DNA from 2 places in the Microbacterium sp. JZ37 genome. Region 2 is predicted to be linked to the other one. Evidence: predicted binding sites of a transcription regulator. Region 2 holds the regulator's gene; the other holds the start of a gene.
What was found. Region 2 encodes HrcA, which represses chaperone genes, less so after heat shock. Its sites were predicted from a motif close to TTNGCACTCGNNNNNNNCGAGTGCNAA; they were not measured.
Positions count from the first base shown of each region.

Region 1: the regulator HrcA is predicted to act here: its motif matches at 2,001-2,027, upstream of groL (chaperonin GroEL).

Region 1 covers NZ_CP045253.1:835,258-838,626, forward strand. Annotated here, with positions in the region: gene GC092_RS03700 (DUF2332 family protein) at 1-727, shown strand, start outside; gene GC092_RS03705 (DUF3263 domain-containing protein) at 763-1,008, shown strand; gene GC092_RS03710 (LytR C-terminal domain-containing protein) at 1,038-1,577, shown strand; gene GC092_RS03715 (cold-shock protein) at 1,681-1,884, shown strand; gene groL (chaperonin GroEL) at 2,064-3,369, shown strand, end outside.
Region 2 covers NZ_CP045253.1:1,725,725-1,729,093, forward strand. Annotated here, with positions in the region: gene hemW (radical SAM family heme chaperone HemW) at 1-1,087, shown strand, start outside; gene hrcA (heat-inducible transcriptional repressor HrcA) at 1,190-2,230, shown strand; gene dnaJ (molecular chaperone DnaJ) at 2,285-3,369, shown strand, end outside.

The sequences.
Region 1 (3,369 bases), 890 kb from region 2:
CCGCGGCCTGCAGACGAACGAGCCGCTGCGCTGCGCGGCGCTCCTGCCCGCGCTCTCGCTCCTCGCCGGCCCGATCGCCCTCCTCGAGCTCGGCGCATCGGGTGGCCTGTGCCTCTACCCCGACCGCTACTCGTACCGGTATGCGGCGACCGGCCGACACGTGCACCTCGACCCCGTCGACGGGGCGTCCGGGGTCGTACTGACCTCGACCTGGGATGGCCCGCTGCCGGAGCTGCGGCTGCCGGAGCTGCGGCTGCCGGAGGTCGTCTGGCGCGCGGGTGTCGACCTGCAGCCGCGCGATCCGCGCGACCCGCGCGACCGCGCCTGGCTCGAGATGCTCGTGTGGCCGGGCGAGGAGGGGCGGCGCGAGCGGATCGCGCGGGCGCTCGACATCGCGGCGGCCGATCCGCCTCTTCTCATCGCAGGCGATGCCGGCGATCCCGAGGCCCTCCGCGCGCTCGCCGCGGACGCGCCATCGGAGGCGACGCTCGTCGTGTCGACGCCGGGCGTGCTCCCGTACCTCCCGCGTGCCCGCCGGGAGGCGCTCATCGACGCCATCCGGGCACTCGGCGCGCGCTGGATCACGCTCGATGCGCCGGGGCTCCACAGCGGATGGGCCGAGCCGGTCGACGAGGCGGAATGGCCCGGTGGCTTCGCGCTCGCTCTCGACGGCCGCGTGCTCGCCGCGGCGGATCCGCTCGGGGCCCGCGTCCGCTCGCGCGCCTGACGGCCGAGCGGCGCCGCGCGCCATACGCTCGGAGCATGTCCACCTCCCTGTCGGAACGCGAGCGCGCCATCCTCGCCTTCGAGGCGGCGTGGGGCGCCCACGGCGGCGCCAAGGAGGAGGCGATCCGCGCAGAGCTCGCGATGACCCCGGCGCGGTACTACCAGCTGCTCGGGCGGCTGATCGACACCGAGGCCGCGCTCGCCGCGGATCCGCTCCTCGTCAAGCGCCTCCGCCGACTGCGCGACGAGCGCGAGGCGGCGCGCCTCCGCGTCACCAGCTGATCCACGACGTCCGCGGATAGCATCGAGGGATGCCGAGCACCTACCCCCGGGACCGCTTCGACGACATCCCGCGCGAGACCGGGCGCGTCGGCGCCCACCGCGCGGAGAACCCGGGCATGAGCGGACCCGCCGTGCTGCTGTGGGCGATCGTCGCGACGATCGTGCTCGTGATCGCGGGGATCCTCGGCTTCCTCGTCCTCTCGCAGCAGGGCGCGCTCCCGGCGCCCGAGAACACGCCGGCGCCGGCGGCGACGACGGCGCCCGTCGTCGACACGTCGTACTCGGTGCTCGTCCTCAACGGCACGGCGACAGAGGGGCTCGACGACGAGGTCGCGGAGCAGCTCGTCGACGCGGGCTTCCCCGAGGGGGCCGTGACCCCCACCGATTCCGACGAGACGGACTTCGAGAAGACGACCGTCTTCTACGCGAGCCCCGAGGATGAGCCGGCGGCGCGCGGCGTCGCGGAGGCCATCGGTGCGACCGAGGTGGTGCAGAGCGACGCGTACCAGAGCGGCGACGGCCGACAGCTCACGGTGGTCGTCGGACTCGACCGTGTTTCCGGCGCGTAAACGTCACGAGACGACCGTGTCAAACGTCGCCTGATCGACGTTCTGCCGCGGAATCACGCGGATACGATCGCTCCAGTTCCATCCCGCAACAGGAGTGATCGCCATGACCCAGGGCACCGTGAAGTGGTTCAACGCCGAGAAGGGCTACGGGTTCATCACCGTCGCCGACGGCGGCCAGGACGTCTTCGTGCACTATTCGAACATCGAGATGACCGGCTTCCGCGTGCTCGAGGAGGGCCAGGCCGTCGAGTTCACGGTGGGCACCGGGCAGAAGGGCCCCCAGGCCGAGGCGGTCCGCCCCGTCTGAGCGCTCCCGCCTTCTCCGCAGCCGCCCCGCGACCCCGGTCGCGGGGCGGCTGCGCGTGTGTCGGCGGGTGACGCCTCCCGGCTTGCACTCGATGGGGTCGAGTGCCAAAATGGCGTTTAGCACTCCCGTCAAGAGAGTGCTAAACCCATACGCCTACGTCCGGGAGGGACGACAAACACATGGCAAAGATCATCGCTTTCGACGAAGAGGCCCGTCGCGGCCTCGAGCGCGGCCTCAACACGCTGGCCGACGCCGTCAAGGTGACGCTCGGCCCGCGTGGTCGCAACGTCGTGCTCGAGAAGAAGTGGGGCGCTCCCACGATCACGAACGACGGCGTCTCCATCGCGAAGGAGATCGAGCTCGACGACCCGTACGAGAAGATCGGCGCCGAGCTCGTCAAGGAGGTCGCGAAGAAGACCGACGACGTCGCCGGTGACGGCACGACCACGGCCACCGTCCTCGCCCAGGCGCTCGTCCGCGAGGGCCTCCGCAACGTCGCCGCGGGCGCCGACCCGATCAGCCTCAAGCGCGGCATCGAGAAGGCCGTCAAGGCGGTCACCGACCAGCTCCTCTCCACCGCGAAGGAGATCGAGTCGAAGGAGCAGATCGCCGCGACGGCGTCGATCTCGGCTGCGGACACCTCGATCGGCGAGCTCATCGCCGAGGCGATCGACAAGGTCGGCAAGGAGGGCGTCGTCACGGTCGAGGAGGCCCAGGCCTTCGGCACCGAGCTCGAGCTGACGGAGGGCATGCGCTTCGACAAGGGCTACCTCAACCCCTACTTCGTGACGGACCCGGAGCGCCAGGAGGCCGTCTTCGAGGACCCGTACATCCTCATCGCGAACCAGAAGATCTCGAACATCAAGGACCTTCTGCCCGTCGTCGACAAGGTGATCCAGGCGGGCAAGGAGCTCGTCATCATCGCCGAGGACGTCGAGGGCGAGGCTCTCGCGACGCTCGTGCTCAACAAGATCCGCGGCATCTTCAAGTCGGTCGCCGTCAAGGCCCCCGGCTTCGGCGACCGCCGCAAGGCGCAGCTGCAGGACATCGCGATCCTCACGGGCGGCCAGGTCATCACGGAGGAGGTCGGCCTCAAGCTCGAGAACACCGACCTCGAGCTCCTCGGCCGTGCGCGCAAGGTCATCATCACCAAGGACGAGACGACGATCGTCGAGGGTGCCGGTGACGCCGCGCAGATCGAGGGTCGCGTGACCCAGATCCGCCGCGAGATCGAGAACACCGACAGCGACTACGACCGCGAGAAGCTGCAGGAGCGCCTCGCCAAGCTCGCCGGCGGCGTCGCCGTCATCAAGGCGGGTGCGGCCACCGAGGTCGAGCTCAAGGAGCGCAAGCACCGCATCGAGGACGCCGTCCGCAACGCGAAGGCGGCCGTCGAGGAGGGCATCGTCCCCGGTGGTGGCGTCGCGCTCATCCAGGCGGGCCAGGTCGCGTTCGACGGTCTCGAGCTCACTGGCGACGAGGCGA
Region 2 (3,369 bases):
CTGCGACTTCAACACCTACACCTCCGAGGAGCTGCGCGGAGCCCGACAGGACGAGTACGCCGACGTCCTCCTGCGCGAGGTCGCGCTCGCGCGCGACGTGCTCGCCGAGGCGGGCGCGCTGCGTCCCGCGCAGACGGTGTTCTTCGGCGGCGGCACGCCGACGCTGCTGCCCGCCGGCGACCTCGCGCGCATGCTCGAGGGCGTGCGCGGCGCGTTCGGCATCGCGGACGGCGCGGAGATCACCGTCGAGGCGAACCCCGACACGGTGACTGCCGCGGTCGCGGAGGAGCTCGCGCGGGCGGGGGTCACCCGCATGTCGGTGGGCATGCAGTCGGCCGTGCCGCACGTGCTCGCGGCGCTCGATCGCACGCACACGCCGTCGAACGTGCGGACGGCGGTCGAGGCAGGGCGCTCGGTCGGGCTCGACGTGAGCGTCGACCTCATCTACGGCGCCCCCGGCGAGTCGATCGACGACTGGCGCGCGTCGCTCGAGGCCGCGCTCGCGCTCGAACCCGACCACATCTCGGCGTACGCGCTCATCATCGAGGACGGGACGAAGCTCGCGCGGCAGATCCGCCGCGGCGAGGTGCCCGCGCCCGACGACGACCTCCAGGCCGACATGTACGAGCTCGCCGACCGCATGCTCGCCGACGCGGGCTTCGCGTGGTACGAGGTGTCGAACTGGGCGCGCGGCGACGGCCGTCGCTCGCGCCACAACCTCGCGTACTGGCGCGGCGCCGACTGGTGGGGCTTCGGTCCGGGTGCGCACAGCCACGTCGCGGGTCTGCGCTGGTGGAACGTCAAGCATCCCGCCGCGTACGCGCAGCGGCTCGCCGCGGGGGAGTCGCCGGCCGCCGGTCGGGAGCGCCCCGACGCGGCCGCGCAGCAGCTCGAGCGCGTGCTGCTGCACAGCCGCATCCGCGAGGGGCTCGCGATCGACGCGCTGCCGGATGACGCGCGGCGTGCGGTGGCCGGCCTCATCGCCGACGGCCTCATCGAGCCCGGGGCGGCGCTCCGCGGGCGGATCGTGCTCACCCTCCGCGGCCGCCTTCTCGCGGACGCCGTGGTGCGGGCACTCACGGACTGAGGTCGGCCGAGCCCCGCAGGCGGCCGGCGCGCATGCCGTTCCCGGCCTCGGGTCGGTAGACTGGCACTCCGAGACATCGAGTGCCAGGAGAGGAGCGCGCACATGGTCAGCGACCGCGGACTGCAGGTGCTCCGGGCCATCGTGCAGGACTACGTCGACACGCACGAGCCGGTCGGCAGCCGCTCCATCGTCGAGCGGCACTCCTTCGGCGTCTCGGCGGCGACCATCCGCAACGACATGGCGCTCCTCGAGGACGAGGAGCTCATCGCCCAACCGCATACGTCGTCGGGCCGCGTTCCGACGGACAAGGGCTACCGCGTCTTCGTCGACCACCTCGCCGAGCTGCGCCCGCTGTCATCGGCCCAGCGGTCGGCGATCGCGTCGTTCCTGGGCGACCCGGCCGACCTCGACGACCTCCTCGCGCGCACCGTCCGCCTCCTCACGCAGCTCACCGGACAGGTCGCGCTCGTGCAGTACCCGTCCTTCGCCCGGGCGAGCGTGACGCACGTGCAGCTCGTGCCGCTCGACGGCCGCCGCGTGCTCGTCATCATCGTGACCGACACCGGTCGCGTGTCGCAGCGCATCACGAGCCTTGCCGACGAGCTCGACGCGGAGTCGATCGAGCGGGTCGCCGCGCGCCTCGTGCCCCTCCTCGCCGGCCGCTCCGTGGCCGACGCGGCCGAGCAGCTGCAGCGCGGCGCCGAGCTCGCTGCCGCTCCCGTCAGCGCCGTCGATCGCGCGCTGCACAGGATCGCGCAGGCGGCAGCCGAGGAGCTCGACGAGTTCCGCCAGAACCGCCTCGTGCTGGCGGGCTCGGCGACCCTCGCGAAGCGCGAGCAGGACTTCCGCGGCAGCATCCATCCGCTCCTCGAGGCGATCGAGGAGCAGGTGACGCTGCTGCGGCTCATGAGCGAGATGGTCGCCGACGAGCAGGGTCTCTCGGCGAGCATCGGCCGCGAGAACGCGGCCTTCGGGCTCTCCGAGGCGTCGATCGTCGCGAGCGAGTACGACTCGGCCGTCGGCGCGGCGCGCATCGGCATCATGGGGCCCACGCGCATGGACTACCCCCGCAACCTCGCTGCGGCGCGGGCGGTCGCCCGCTACCTGACGAGGCTGCTGGACGAGGACGAGGGCCGGCGCTGACGCGTCGCCCGACGGATCGGAACACGGGCGCACGACGCCCGCAGGAAGGCTGATGTGGCTGATCACTACGAGACCCTCGGCGTGTCGAAGGACGCGTCGCAGGAGGACATCAAGAAGGCGTACCGCAAGCTCGCGCGTCGCCTGCACCCGGATGTGAACCCCGCGCCCGAGGCCGCGGAGGAGTTCAAGTCGGTCACGCACGCGTACGACGTGCTCAGCGACCCCGAGCAGCGCCGCCGCTACGACATGGGCGGCGACGAGTCGCCGTTCGGCGGCGCGGGCTTCGGCGGATTCGGCGACATCTTCGAGACGTTCTTCGGCGCCTCGGGCGGCGGTCGCGGCGGTCGGCCGCGCTCGCGCCGAGAGCGCGGACAGGACGCGCTCGTCCGCGTGACGCTCGAGCTCGGCGATGTCGTGTTCGGCACGCACCGCGACATCGAGGTCGACACGGCTGTGCTCTGCGAGACCTGCCAGGGGTCCTGCTGCCAGCCGGGGACGAGCCCCGCGACGTGCGACATCTGCGGCGGCACGGGCCACGTGCAGCGCCAGGTGCGCAGCCTCCTCGGCAACATGGTGACGTCGCAGCCCTGCGGCGCGTGCCAGGGCTACGGCACCGTCATCCCGCACCCGTGCGCGACCTGCGGCGGCCAGGGCCGCGTGCGCTCGCGCCGCACCGTGTCGCTCGACATCCCCGCGGGCGTCGAGACGGGCCTGCGTCTGCAGCTGCCGGGCTCGGGCGAGGTGGGCCCCGCCGGCGGCCCGAACGGCGACCTGTACGTCGAGGTCACGGTCGCCCCGCACCGGGTGTTCAGCCGCGACGGCGACGACCTGCTCGCAACCCTCGAGGTGTCGATGACCGACGCCATCCTCGGCACGACGACGACCATCGCCGGGCTCGACGGCGAGGTCGAGGTCGAGGTGCGCCCTGGCATCCAGTCGGGCGAGGTGCTGACGATCAAGGAGCGCGGGATCACGGGGCTGCGCACCTCGCGTCGCGGCGACCTGCGCGTGGGCGTCCAGGTCGTCACGCCGACGAAGGTCGATCATCGCACGCGTCAGCTCCTCGAGGAGCTCGCGCGGCGCACGAAGGCGCCCGCGCCGCGCCTGGCCGAGTTCCACCAGGGGCTGTTCTCGAAGCT